3 regions of the Pseudomonas sp. PAMC25584 genome follow, and region 3 is predicted to be linked to each of the others. Evidence: predicted binding sites of a transcription regulator. Region 3 holds the regulator's gene; each other region holds the start of a gene.
The links. The regulator FliA, encoded in region 3, starts transcription of late flagellar genes. The targets are predictions, from matches to a motif close to CTAAAGTTTNNNNNNNNNNNGCCGNTAA.
Positions count from the first base shown of each region.

Region 1: flgM (flagellar biosynthesis anti-sigma factor FlgM) is a predicted target of FliA. The motif match lies at 3,164-3,191, and genes of this name have one in related genera.
Region 2: motA (flagellar motor stator protein MotA) is a predicted target of FliA. The motif match lies at 2,086-2,113, and genes of this name have one in related genera.

Region 1 covers NZ_CM176870.1:4,725,725-4,730,016, forward strand. The annotation lists gene flgB (flagellar basal body rod protein FlgB) at 1-132, opposite strand, end outside; gene cheR (protein-glutamate O-methyltransferase CheR) at 437-1,264, opposite strand; gene ACS5Q8_RS21925 (chemotaxis protein CheV) at 1,307-2,239, opposite strand; gene flgA (flagellar basal body P-ring formation chaperone FlgA) at 2,322-3,086, shown strand; gene flgM (flagellar biosynthesis anti-sigma factor FlgM) at 3,228-3,551, shown strand; gene ACS5Q8_RS21940 (flagella synthesis protein FlgN) at 3,600-4,070, shown strand; gene ACS5Q8_RS21945 (flagellar brake protein) at 4,167-4,292, shown strand, end outside.
Region 2 covers NZ_CM176870.1:568,450-572,741, reverse strand. The annotation lists gene rsgA (small ribosomal subunit biogenesis GTPase RsgA) at 1-96, shown strand, start outside; gene motB (flagellar motor protein MotB) at 146-1,162, opposite strand; gene motA (flagellar motor stator protein MotA) at 1,166-2,017, opposite strand; gene ACS5Q8_RS02490 (HDOD domain-containing protein) at 2,185-3,720, shown strand; gene rhdA (thiosulfate sulfurtransferase) at 3,778-4,292, shown strand, end outside.
Region 3 covers NZ_CM176870.1:4,402,962-4,407,253, reverse strand. The annotation lists gene flhA (flagellar biosynthesis protein FlhA) at 1-360, shown strand, start outside; gene flhF (flagellar biosynthesis GTPase FlhF) at 372-1,688, shown strand; gene fleN (flagellar synthesis regulator FleN) at 1,794-2,627, shown strand; gene fliA (RNA polymerase sigma factor FliA) at 2,624-3,364, shown strand; gene ACS5Q8_RS20385 (chemotaxis response regulator CheY) at 3,533-3,907, shown strand; gene ACS5Q8_RS20380 (protein phosphatase CheZ) at 3,926-4,292, shown strand, end outside.

The sequences.
Region 1 (4,292 bases), 320 kb from region 3:
GTCCAGGTCCCGAGCCTTGTAGTTCGGGGTGTCGGCGTTGGCAATGTTGTTGGCCAGAACCTCCGCACGCTGGGCGCGAAAGCCCAGGGCTTGTTCATGGATACCGAGCGCTTTATCGAAGCTGATGCTCATGGCGGAAACCTTTAGGCTGACCTGCTGTTCGTTAACAGGGTTATAGCAAGGTACATGCCAATCTGATGGGAGCCCATATATCAAGGGGTTGCGGGGAGATTGCCGGCGGCAATGCCAGAAAAGCGGCAACCGGTTTCCGCGTGGCGCCAGTAAAGCGGCAATCGCGGTTGCCGCTATTGGGAAGTTTGCAGCGCAAACAAATGTGGGAGGGGGCTTGCTCCCGACGGCGGTGTGTCAGTGATAGTTACATCAACTGAACCGCTATCGGGGGCAAGCCCCCTCCCACACGTTGACTGCGTGCGACTTACTTGGCCTGGTAAATGATCCCTGGACTGCACTGCACCATCTGGAAATGATCCGGCAGGCCGTTCAGCGCCTCGGATGCACCGAGGAACAGATAACCACCGCGCTTGAGCGTGCCGTGGATGCGCAGCAGGATGTCTTTCTTCACTTCGGCCGAGAAGTAGATCAGCACGTTGCGGCAGAACACCATGTCGAACTTGCCCAGGCTGGCGTAGCTGTCGAGCAGGTTGAACGAGCGAAACTCCACCCGGCTCTTGATCGGCGCCTTGACCGCCCAACGCCCCGCGCCTTTCGGATCGAAGAAACGCTGCAGGCGTTCCGGGGACAAACCGCGGCCCAGGGCCAGGCTGTCATACTCGCCGGTCTTGCAGTTGGTGAGCATGGTGCCGGACAAATCGGTCGCGACAATTTGCGCACCGGCCTTCAACTGGCCCATGTTGGTCCGCTCGAACTCGTCGATGGACATCGAAATCGAGTACGGTTCCTGCCCCGAGGAACAGGCTGCCGACCAGATCCGCAAACGCTGACCCGGGCTGGCCTTGATGGCCTCGGGCAGCACTTTGCTCTTGAGTACTTCAAAGGGATAGGTGTCGCGAAACCACAGGGTTTCGTTGGTGGTCATGGCATCGACCACCATTTCCTTGAGCCCGCTGCGCGGCTGGCTCTGAATCCGCTGGACCAACTCACCGAGGGACTTGATACCCTGCTGTTCCATCAGTTTGTTGAGACGGCTGGATACCAGATATTGCTTGTTTTCACCGAGCAATATGCCACAGGCTTTTTCCAGGAAGACCCGGAACTGTTCGAAATCCAAATTACCCGTAGACAATGATACCGCCTCTTAAATCGTGTGACCGCCAGGGAAATCCCCCTAGCCGTGATCTGCTGCCTTGATCCGGTCGACTACCCGGGATGCCAGGTCATCAGGGCGGAACTTAGCCAGGAAGTCGTCAGCACCGACCTTCTTGACCATCGCCTGATTGAATACGCCCGACAACGAAGTATGCAGGATGATATGCAATTTTTGCATGCGTGGATCGTTACGTATCTCAGCCGTAAGGGTGTAACCATCCATTTCCGGCATCTCGATGTCGGAAATCATCATCAAAAACTCTTCTTCCGGCTTCTTGCCTTCATCCACCAGCTTGCGCAAGTAATCCAGCGCCTGGCGGCCATCATTGAGCGCCACCACCTCAACGCCGATGGTTTGCAGGCAACGGGTCACCTGTTTACGCGCCACCGAGGAGTCGTCCACCGTCAACACCCGCAGCGAAACCGCCTTGTGCGCCGTTTCGGCATCGACGACGCCAACCGAGATCGCTTCGGAAGTCGGTGCGACTTCGGCGAGGATTTTCTCCACGTCGATGATTTCCACCAACTGGTTGTCCACCCGCGTCACCGCCGTGAGGTAGTGATCGCGACCGGTGCCCTTGGGCGGTGGATGGATCTCTTCCCAGTTCATGTTGACGATACGTTCCACCGAGCGCACCAGGAAACCCTGGGTCTTGGTGTTGTATTCGGTAATGATCACAAACGGGTTCTCGCGGTCTTGCAGGCCGGCCGAACTCGTGGCCAACGCCAGGTCGAGAATCGGAATGGTCGCGCCACGGATGTTGGCTACGCCACACACCACCGGGCTCGACTTGGGCATGATCGTCAGCTTGGGACACTGCAGCACTTCCCGCACCTTGAACACGTTGATGCCATATAGCTGCTTGCCGTCCAGGCGAAAAAGCAACAGTTCGAGGCGATTCTGCCCTACCAGCTGTGTGCGCTGGTTTACTGAATCCATTACACCTGCCATGCCCAGACTCCTACGCTAAAACCTTTGGGGGTACGACGCGCACCCAACACTAAACGGCACGAGCTTTGCTTTTTATTTGGTCATGGATATGAAAACGACAGTTTCCCGACGCACCAGCCGCCCACGGTACCGCAGATTACTCTGCGCCTGGATGGCGTTGTTTACCGTGGGCGCAAGCGCCACTACCCGCGCCGACAACGTCACATTGCCTGATCTACTTATCGGCGTCACCCAAGGCTTTCTTGAGTTCACTGTAGAAGATTATCTGGCAACCACTCAGACGCCAGGACGTTATGAAATCCAGGTCAACCAACTGGACCCGCGCCTGCGCATGCCGATGTGCGACAAGGAATTGACAGCCACCCTGGAAAGCCCGGCCCAACCCATTGGCCGCGTGACGGTCAAGGTCCGCTGTGAAGGTGCCTCGCCCTGGACCGTGTTCGTGCCCGCCCAGGTCAAACTGTTCCGCGATGTAGTCGTGGTATCGCGGCCGCTTAAACGCGGCGGAATCATCGGCGATGAGGATGTCATCTTGCGTGAGCGGGACATCAGCCTGATCAATCAGGGCTACCTGACGTCAGTGGACCAGGCTGTTGGGCAACGATTAACCCGACCAATGGTCAGCGATCAGGTCATCACCCTGGTCAATCTTGAACAGGCCGAGGTCATTCGCAAGGGCGACCAGGTCGTCATTTCCGCGAGCAGCGGCGGGCTGAACGTGAAGATGCCGGGCGAAGCGCTGTCCAACGGCGGCATGAGCGAACAGATCCGGGTCAAGAACCTCAACTCCAACCGCGTCATCAGGGCACGGGTCACAGCGCCCGGCCAAGTCGAGGTCGCTTTATAGATAGCTGGAATAGGACGCCAGCTTTTCCTACACTGTACGCCTGACGTTCGTGCATGCAGGTTTATTGTCAATCGCGCCTAAAGTTTGTACGGGTATGGCCGAAAACATGGCAAGCGTCCAAATACCCAGAGGTTTTTTATCATGGTCATCGATTTCAGCCGTTTGAATAACGCCCCGGCTTTGCCAGGCACTACGCGCACCAGCGGCACCAAGGACAGCGTAGAAGCCAAGGCCCAGCCTCTGCCCGCCAAGGCAGAACAGGCCGGCGCCAGCCAAAGCGGGGAATCCGTACACCTGAGCAATGAGGCTCAACAGTTGCAGAAGGTCACTAACTCGCTGCGCGATCAACCCGTCGTCAATCAAGCCCGCGTGGCCGAATTGAAACAGGCGATCGCCGATGGCAGCTATAAAGTCGACAGCAACCGTGTAGCCAGCAAGCTGCTTAACTTCGAAGCCGAGCGCTAGGCAAAGGCCTGCGCCAGGCTTTTGGACGCTTAAAACCCAAGGCCAGCCATGCACCACGACGAAAATCTGCTTCAACTGATCATTGATGATCTGGCGCCGACGCAACAATTGCTCGAGCTGCTCAAAGAAGAATCCCTGGCCCTCTACGGCCGGGATATGCCGCTGCTGGAAGAAATCCTGGCGCGCAAACAATCGCTGATTGTCCTGCTGGAACAGCACGGCAAGAAGCGTAGCCAGATTCTCGTCAGCCTCGGCCTGCCGGCTGATCAAGACGGCCTTGCGCAGTTGGCCAGTCACTCCTCGGTCGGCGATCAGTTGCTGGCCCAGAGCAAAGAACTCAATCAATTACTCACCCAGTGTCAGGAAGCCAACCTGCTCAACGGTCAGTCGATCCAGCTTCAGCAAACCACGACGGCCAATCAGTTGCGCATACTCCACGGCGGCGAACCTCCGGCCCTGTATAACGCCCAAGGTTCTACCTCACGCCTGGTTAAGCCAAGCACCCGCAGCCAAGCCTGACGCCGGTTTAAAGCGTGCCCTATCCAAGGCGCGCGACATACTGGCAAAATGACGGTTATTGCGTGTAGTCGTATTTTGTCTGGAGATGGAAGAACCGTGTTCAACGCCCTTAATGCGGAAGATGCTCCGCAGCCACCCAAGGTGCTCACCACGCCTCTGGAAATCGCCGGCACCTTGCGAATGCTGCAAGAAAGCCATGACCCGCTGATCATCACCTTCCAT
Region 2 (4,292 bases), 2.4 Mb from region 3:
GCCCTGCTCAAGGCGCTGGAAGATGGCCGCGTGCAGCAACAACGGATGAACAGCTATCGGTCGATTATTGCGAGTTTGCCTGAGAGCAGTTACTAAACAGCGCATACAACAAGGCCGCGTTTATCGCGGCCTTGTTGTATGCAGCTTACGAGCCCTTGACAGGCGCCGTCGGGTCTTTCGCGCCGCCATCATCAAACAGGTTCAGCTTCTGCCGTAGCTCATGCGCCGGCAATGGCTCCTGCCCCGGCGGGATCGCGTTCGGGTCGACCGGTGCTCCGCCCTGCGCGCCCGCATCTGGGGTCGGAGGCGGTGGCGGCTGATCACCTTCAATCGCGCGCTGAGCCTTTTTGGTCAGCACAACAATATCGATCCGGCGGTTGATCGGGTTGAACGGCTCCTTGGCATCAAACAGCTGCGACGAAGCAAAACCCACCACCCGCGCCACTTGCGAGTCCGGGTAGCTGCCGGCCACCAACGCACGCCGGGCGGCGTTGGCGCGGTTGGCCGAGAGCTCCCAGTTGCCAAAGTCGCCTTGCCCCGCATACGGCTTGGCATCGGTATGGCCGCTGACGCTGATCTTGTTCGGCACGGCCTTGATCGTGTCGGCCATGGCCAGCAGGATGTCTTCAAAGTACGGTTTCAATCGCGCACTGCCGGAGTCGAACATCGGCCGGTTGGCGGCGTCGGTGATCTGGATGCGTAAACCGTCCGGGGTGATTTCGAACGAAATCTGATCCTTGAATTTCAGCAGCTGCGGGTTTTCGTCAACCTTGGTCTGCAACTCCTTCAGCAATAATTCGAGGCGCTCCTGCTCGACCTGTTCGGCCAGGCTTTCAACGGTTTTACGCTCGATCGGAATGTTTTCCTGCGGTGCCTCAGTCTTGACCTCAGGGTTGATGGTGCGCTCCGGCGCCAACTGCGGCGAACCGCCCAGGTCGATCACGAAGGGCGTGCCGCTTTCCGAGAAACCAATCGGGTCTTTGAAGTAACCGGCGATGGCGATCTTTTGCTCGGGGGTCGCGGTGGACATCAGCCACAGCACCAGGAAGAACGCCATCATCGCCGTTGCAAAGTCGGCGAAGGCGATTTTCCAGGCGCCACCATGGTGCCCCGCAGCGAAGCGCTTGACGCGCTTGATGATTATCGGCTGGTTGTTTTCCATGGCTTAGCGACCGCGAACCGCTTGTTCCAGCTCGGCAAAACTCGGGCGATGTTTCGGGTACAGCACCTTGCGACCGAATTCCACCGCCAGTGAAGGCGGCATGCCGGAGGCCGAAGCCACCAGGCTGGCCTTGATCGCTTCGTACAGATTGATTTCTTCCTTGGCATCGTGGGCCAGGGAGGTCGCGAGCGGGCCGAAGAACCCGTAGGCCGCGAGAATACCGAAGAACGTACCGACCAGCGCCGCACCCACGTGCATGCCGATGGCCGCCTGGTCACCCTCGCCCAGGGAGGCCATGGTCACCACGATACCGAGTACCGCCGCAACGATACCGAAGCCGGGCATGCCGTCGGCAACGCCGGTGACCGCGTGGGACGGGTGTTCCAGCTCTTCTTTGAGGCTGAACAATTCCATGTCGAACAGGCCTTCCAGCTCGTGGGGGGCCATGTTGCCGGAGGACATGATGCGCAAGTAGTCGCAGATGTAGGCGGTCATGCGCTCGTCTTTGAGCACTGCCGGGTACTTGGCGAAAATCGGGCTCGCCGAGGCGTCTTCGATGTCCGCTTCGATGGCCATCATGCCTTCACGGCGACTCTTGTTGAGGATCTCGTAAACTAGCCCCAGCACTTCCATGTAGAAGGTGTGGGAGAAGCGCGAGCCAAACATGCCCAGCGACTTCTTGATCACGTGCATGGTCATGTAGCCGGGGTTGGCCTGCAGGAATGCGCCGAATGCCGCGCCGCCAATAATCATCACTTCGAAGGGCTGGATCAACGCGGCAATCTTACCGTGAGATAGGACATAGCCACCGAGCACGCTTGCAAGGACGACGATGATGCCGATTATTTTAGCCATAGGGAATTTGTACTTGCGCCGTCGGGTTCATGGACATATTTGGAGGAACTGGAAAACTCTTGTTCTACTTATCGGCAAAACTGCGCCAGACTATAGACCGTCAAGGCGAAAAGCCAGTTCGGCCCGTTTAGGGCGTGTTGAAGTAAGTGATGATCGCGCCCCCAATCATGGCCAATGAAAAGACAGACCCATCTGTAAGACCCCTCTCTCTCGCGGCTTGGATCAAGTGCCTGGACGACGTTCGGCTGCCGGTTCCCCAGGCCAGCCACGACCGCGTGTGCAAAGCCATCCGCGATAGCCGCAGTTCTTTGCGAGATATTGCCGAGCTGATGCAGGGCAGCCCGTCGCTGGTACTCAGCGTGATGCGCGAGGCCAACAGCCACACCCATGGCAGCATGGCGGAACCGGCAGAAAACCTTGAAGTGGCACTTAACCGTCTCGGCCTCAAACGCGCCGAGGACCTGCTGGCACGCCTACCGTCAGTGCCGATGAATGAAATCCCCGTGGCCTTTCGCCAGTTGGTGCTGGTCAGCCGGCACGCGTCGCAGCAAGCCAGCGGTTTGTTCGCCAGCCGCCTGGCGCGGCTGTGGCAGGACATCCACTGGGGCAGCCTGCTGTTTCTGGCGCCGTTGTGGCCGATGGCGGTGGCCTACCCCAAGCTCCTGGAAGAATGGGAGCTGCGGGTGATCCACAAAGGTCAATCGGCGCGCCGGGTCGAGCAGGAATTGTTCGGCGTGCGCCTGCTGGACCTGTGCCTCGGCTTGACCGAAACCTGGCACCTGCCGATCTGGGTATCCCAGGGCTATCACCTGTTGCTGACCGAGCAACGCTTGCTGGTCAAGGCATTGCGCATCGCCCGCGAAGACGACCCACTGCGCCAGCAACAACTGCTGGATGCCGAGCCCAGTTTGCGGCGCTGGCTGAACCAGCCGGCCAATACAGTGTTGTTGGCTAACGGCCTGGCGATGTCGGCCCAGGAATCCTGGACCTGCCCGCATACCGAGCGCTGGCAATACCTCACCGCGCTGTACCTGCAACAGCCGTTGAGCGAGGTGCAGCAACAGGTTCACCAGCAAGCGGTGATCAACGCTCGCGCCACCTTGATGCCCGACCTCTGGCACCCGGCGCTGTCGCTGATCTGGCCGTGGCATGTACAGAAAATCCATCGCGGCCTGCTGCCCGCACCGCCGCCGACGGCCGAGGCCCTGGCCGTTTGGCGCAAGCGTTGCACCGAATTACTGGTGGAGCCGAGCCGCTTCGCCAACGCCATGCACCTGACCACCTGCGCCAAGGAAGCCCTGGAGGCCAGCGGCATGCAGCGCGTCTTGCTGTTCATGGCGGATCGCGCCCTGAGCACCTTGCGCGTCCACCAGGCCGCCGGCCTGCCGAGGGACGCCACGAACTTGAGCCTGGACGTGGTCAACAGCACGCTGCTGCAACGCATGCTCGAAAAACCCGCCCAAGTGCGCTTCACGCCCGACAACCACGCGCAATTCGCCGCATTGTTGCCGCCGATCCTGCGTCGCCTGTTCAACGGCGAACACCTGCTGTTGCGCTCACTGAGCTGCAATGGTCGGGTGGTCATGGTGATGATCGCCGACCAGGGTGGTGGGCCGCTCTCGGAAACCACCGTGCAGGCCTTCGGTAAAACCGCTCAATGCATCGAAAAAGCCCTGCACAGCTTTACCAACCGCACCGGTTGATGCTTGCGCTACAATCGCCGTCTTTTATCGCCAACATTTGTGCCCAGGAGACCTCACATGCCTGACTTCTCTGGCTTGCCGCTGGTGATCGAATCCAGCGACCTGCTTGGCCGCCTCGATGCCGACCAACTGATTCTGGTGGACCTCACCAGCGCCGCCCGCTACGCCGAAGGGCATATCCCCGGCGCGCATTTCGTTGACCCCAAGCGCACCCAACTGGGCCAGGCGCCAGCTCCCGGTCTGTTGCCGAACAAGGCTGATCTGGAGAAACTGTTCGGCGAACTGGGCCACACCCCGGACGCGACCTACGTGGTCTATGACGACGAAGGCGGTGGCTGGGCCGGGCGTTTTATCTGGCTGCTCGACGTGATCGGCCACACAAAATACCACTACCTCGACGGTGGCCTGCTGGCGTGGCTGGCAGACAAGCACCCGCTGTCTACCGAAGTGCCGGCCCTGGCTGGCGGGCCTGTCAGCCTCACCCTGCATGATGGCCCCACCGCGACCCGCGAATACCTGCAAAGCCGTCTCGGCGCTGCCGACCTGGGCATCTGGGACGCACGCGGCCCGCT
Region 3 (4,292 bases):
TTGTCCCGCGCTATCGTGCAAAGCATTGTAGGGGTTGAGTCTGAGCTACCTGTGATCACCTTGGAGCCAAGGTTGGAACAAATATTGCTCAATAGTATTCAGAAGGCAGGACAAGGCCAGGAAGAGGGCGTTCTGCTGGAGCCAAGCATGGCTGAAAAACTGCAGCGTTCGTTGATCGACGCCGCACAGCGCCAGGAAATGCAGGGCCAACCGGTGATTCTGTTGGTGGCAGGTCCGGTCCGAGCGATGTTGTCGCGGTTTGGACGCCTGGCAGTGCCGAATTTGCACGTTTTGGCTTATCAGGAAATCCCTGACAACAAGCAAGTGACTATCGTCGCGACAGTAGGGCCCAACGGCTGAGGTAGTGGGTTATGCAAGTAAAGCGTTTTTTCGCCGCCGATATGCGTCAGGCCATGAAACTGGTACGTGACGAGCTGGGCGCCGACGCTGCGATTATCGGTAACCGTCGTATTGCCGGCGGTGTCGAGCTGACGGCTGCCCTGGATTACACCCCTTCGGCGCTGGCCCCGCGCGTCCCGAACATGGAGCTTGAAGACGAGCTGCGCAAGACTGCCTCGCGCATTGTCTCGGCCCAGGCCGAACTGAGCATGCGTGGCGACAGCGATGCGACCACCAATCGCCAGTTGTTCGCCGGCCTGCCGCTGACCGCCGCCGAGCCGTTGATCGAGCCGACGTTCATCGAGCCGCCGCGTCCTGCCGCGCCAGCTCCGGCCGCCGCAGTCGACCAGCGTGTGTTCGATTCGATGCGCTTTGAACTCAACGGCCTGCGCGAACTGCTGGAAGTGCAGCTTGGTTCGCTGGCGTGGACCCAACTGCAAGGCAGCAAACCGCAACAGGCCAACCTGTGGCGTCGCCTGCAACGCATCGGTCTGTCCGGCCCGTTGTCCCGCGACCTGCTGGCGCTGACCACCGAAATCGAAGAACCTCGCCAGGCCTGGCGCATGTTGCTGGCCCACCTGGCGCGGATGATCGTGACCCCGGAACTCGAACCCCTGGAAGAGGGTGGCGTGATCGCCATGGTCGGCCCTGCCGGCATGGGCAAGACCACCACCCTGGCCAAGCTGGCCGCGCGTTACGTGCTCAAGTACGGCGCCCAGAATATCGCGCTGGTGAGCATGGACAGCTACCGCATCGGTGCCCAGGAGCAACTCAAGACCCTGGGCCGTATCCTCAATGTGTCGGTGACCCACGTTGACCCGGGCCAGTCCCTGGCCAACGCCCTCGATCCGTTGCTGCGCAAGCGTGTGGTGTTGATCGATACCGCCGGCCTGCAAGCCAGCGACCCGGCGTTGCGCATGCAACTGGAAAGCCTGGCCGGGCGTGGTATCAAGTCAAAAAATTACCTGGTGCTTGCAACCACCAGCCAAAAACAAGTTCTTACCGCTGCGTACCATAGCTACAAGCGCTGTGGCCTGGCCGGATGCATCCTCACCAAGCTCGATGAAACCGCGAGCCTGGGCGAGGTGTTGAGCCTGGCGATCAGTCATGAACTTCCGGTCGCCTACCTGACCGACGGGCCGCGGATTCCAGATGATTTGCATCTGCCGCGCCGTCATCAGTTGGTCAGCCGTGCCGTCAGCGTGCAAATGCAAGAAGAGCCTAGCGAGGAAGCGATGGCCGATATGTTCGCCGACCTTTACCACAACCCGGCAAAACGGGTGGGTTGAGGGCAGCATGAACACCCTGAATTGTATCTACATCGATGGTCTGCAGCGATTCACGCGGCCAACCCATGTAGCCTGCGTCTAAGCAAGACAAGGTAAAGAAATAAAATGGGCAGCATGCATCCCGTACAGGTGATCGCGGTGACCGGCGGCAAAGGTGGCGTCGGGAAAACTAACGTGTCAGTGAATTTGTCCCTGGCGCTGGCAGAGCTTGGCCGTCGTGTCATGCTGCTGGATGCTGACCTGGGATTGGCGAACGTTGACGTTTTGCTGGGGCTCACGCCCAAACATACCCTCGCCGATGTGATCGAGGGCCGCTGCGAGCTGCGCGATGTGCTGCTGCAGGGCCCTGGAGGCATCCGCATCGTGCCGGCCGCCTCGGGCACTCAGAGCATGGTCCACCTGAGCCCGGCGCAGCATGCCGGCCTGATTCAGGCGTTCAGCGATATCGGCGACAACCTCGACGTGCTGGTGATCGACACCGCCGCCGGGATCGGCGAGTCCGTGGTCAGCTTCGTGCGCGCCGCGCAAGAAGTCCTGCTGGTGGTCTGCGATGAACCCACCTCGATCACCGACGCCTACGCCCTGATCAAACTACTGAATCGTGACTACGGCATGAACCGCTTCCGCGTGCTGGCCAATATGGCCCAGAGCCCGCAGGAAGGGCGCAACCTGTTCGCCAAGTTGACCAAGGTCACAGATCGCTTTCTCGATGTCGCCTTACAATACGTCGGCGCAGTTCCCTATGACGAGTGTGTACGCAAGGCTGTGCAAAAGCAGCGTGCAGTCTACGAAGCGTTCCCTCGTTCGAAATGCGCCTTGGCGTTCAAGGCTATTGCTCAGAAGGTCGATACCTGGCCATTGCCCGCCAACCCACGGGGGCATCTGGAGTTTTTCGTCGAGCGATTGGTGCATCAGACGAGCGCAGGACCGGTGCTATGACAGCCAGCGGCTATAACCTTTACAAGAAATCGGCACGTGACAGCCAAGGTGAATTGATCGAGCGCTATGCGCCCCTGGTCAAGCGCATCGCTTATCACTTGCTGGCACGCCTGCCCGCCAGCGTTCAGGTCGAAGACTTGATCCAGGCCGGCATGATCGGCCTGCTCGAAGTGTCGACCAAATACGACGCGAGCAAAGGTGCGAGTTTCGAGACGTATGCGGGTATCCGTATCCGTGGCGCGATGCTCGATGAGGTGCGTAAAGGGGATTGGGCGCCGCGTTCGGTACACCGCAATACGCGCATGGTCAGTGACGCAATTCGTGCAATTGAAGCAAAAACCGGTCGCGACGCTAAAGATCACGAAGTTGCGGCCGAACTCCAATTGAGTCTCGATGATTATTACGGGATTTTGAACGATACCTTGGGCAGTCGCCTGTTCAGTTTCGACGACCTGTTGCAGGACGGCGAACACGAAGGGCTGCACGAGGATGGCGCGAGTACTCATCTCGAGCCGTCGCGTGACCTGGAAGATGAACGCTTTCAGGGTGCGCTGGCGGACGCGATTGCCAATTTGCCGGAGCGTGAGCGACTGGTGTTGGCGCTGTACTACGACGAAGAGCTGAACCTCAAGGAAATCGGTGAGGTCCTGGGGGTCAGCGAATCGCGTGTCAGCCAACTGCACAGCCAGTGCGCAGCCCGCTTGCGGGGACGCCTGGGAGAGTGGCGCGCGCGCTGACAGGCAGTGTGGGGACACTGCAAACACTACCGTGAGGGCTCTGGTTTTCGCGGGTGAGTTTCGTGGTGCCCTGGGCAGTCCTTTTTTGTGTAACGCCTGTTGATTGAAATGGCGCGTCCAGGTGCTGGGCGCGTTTAAGACTGCTTGGAGGTCGAATTGGACAAGAACATGAAAATCCTCATCGTTGATGACTTCTCAACGATGCGGCGGATCATAAAAAACCTGTTGCGTGACCTTGGGTTCACCAACACGGTCGAGGCGGATGACGGCCTTACGGCGATTCCGATCCTCAACAGCGGGAGCATCGACTTTCTGGTAACCGACTGGAACATGCCCGGCATGACCGGTATCGACTTGCTGCGTCATGTGCGCGCCGATGAAAAACTGCGCAGTCTTCCCGTGTTGATGGTGACCGCCGAAGCCAAGCGTGAGCAGATCATCGAAGCCGCCCAGGCCGGGGTCAACGGCTACGTGGTCAAGCCATTCACTGCGCTGGCCTTGAAAGAGAAGATCGAAAAAATCTTCGAACGCATCGGTCATTGATGCTGCCACGGGGGAGCTATGGAGCATAAAGAAACGTCACAGGGGGACTTTGAGTCGACCCTGAAAAAGCATGCTCACCAGCTCGTCGAGAGCCTCGAAAAAGGCCAGTTCGGCGACGCGGTGCAGTTAATCCATGAGCTTAACCAGACCCGTGACCGCGGCCTGTATCAGGAAGTGGGCAAGCTCACACGCGAGCTGCACAGTGCGATCGTCAACTTTCAGATTGACCCGCACATGCCCCAGGCCGAAGAGATTTCGCAAATCACCGATGCGACTGAACGCCTGTCCTATGTGGTCAGGCTGACTGAAGCGGCGGCCAACCGCACCATGGATCTGGTGGAAAACGCCACGCCTCTGGTCAACGGCATGGCCAATGAAGCCCAGG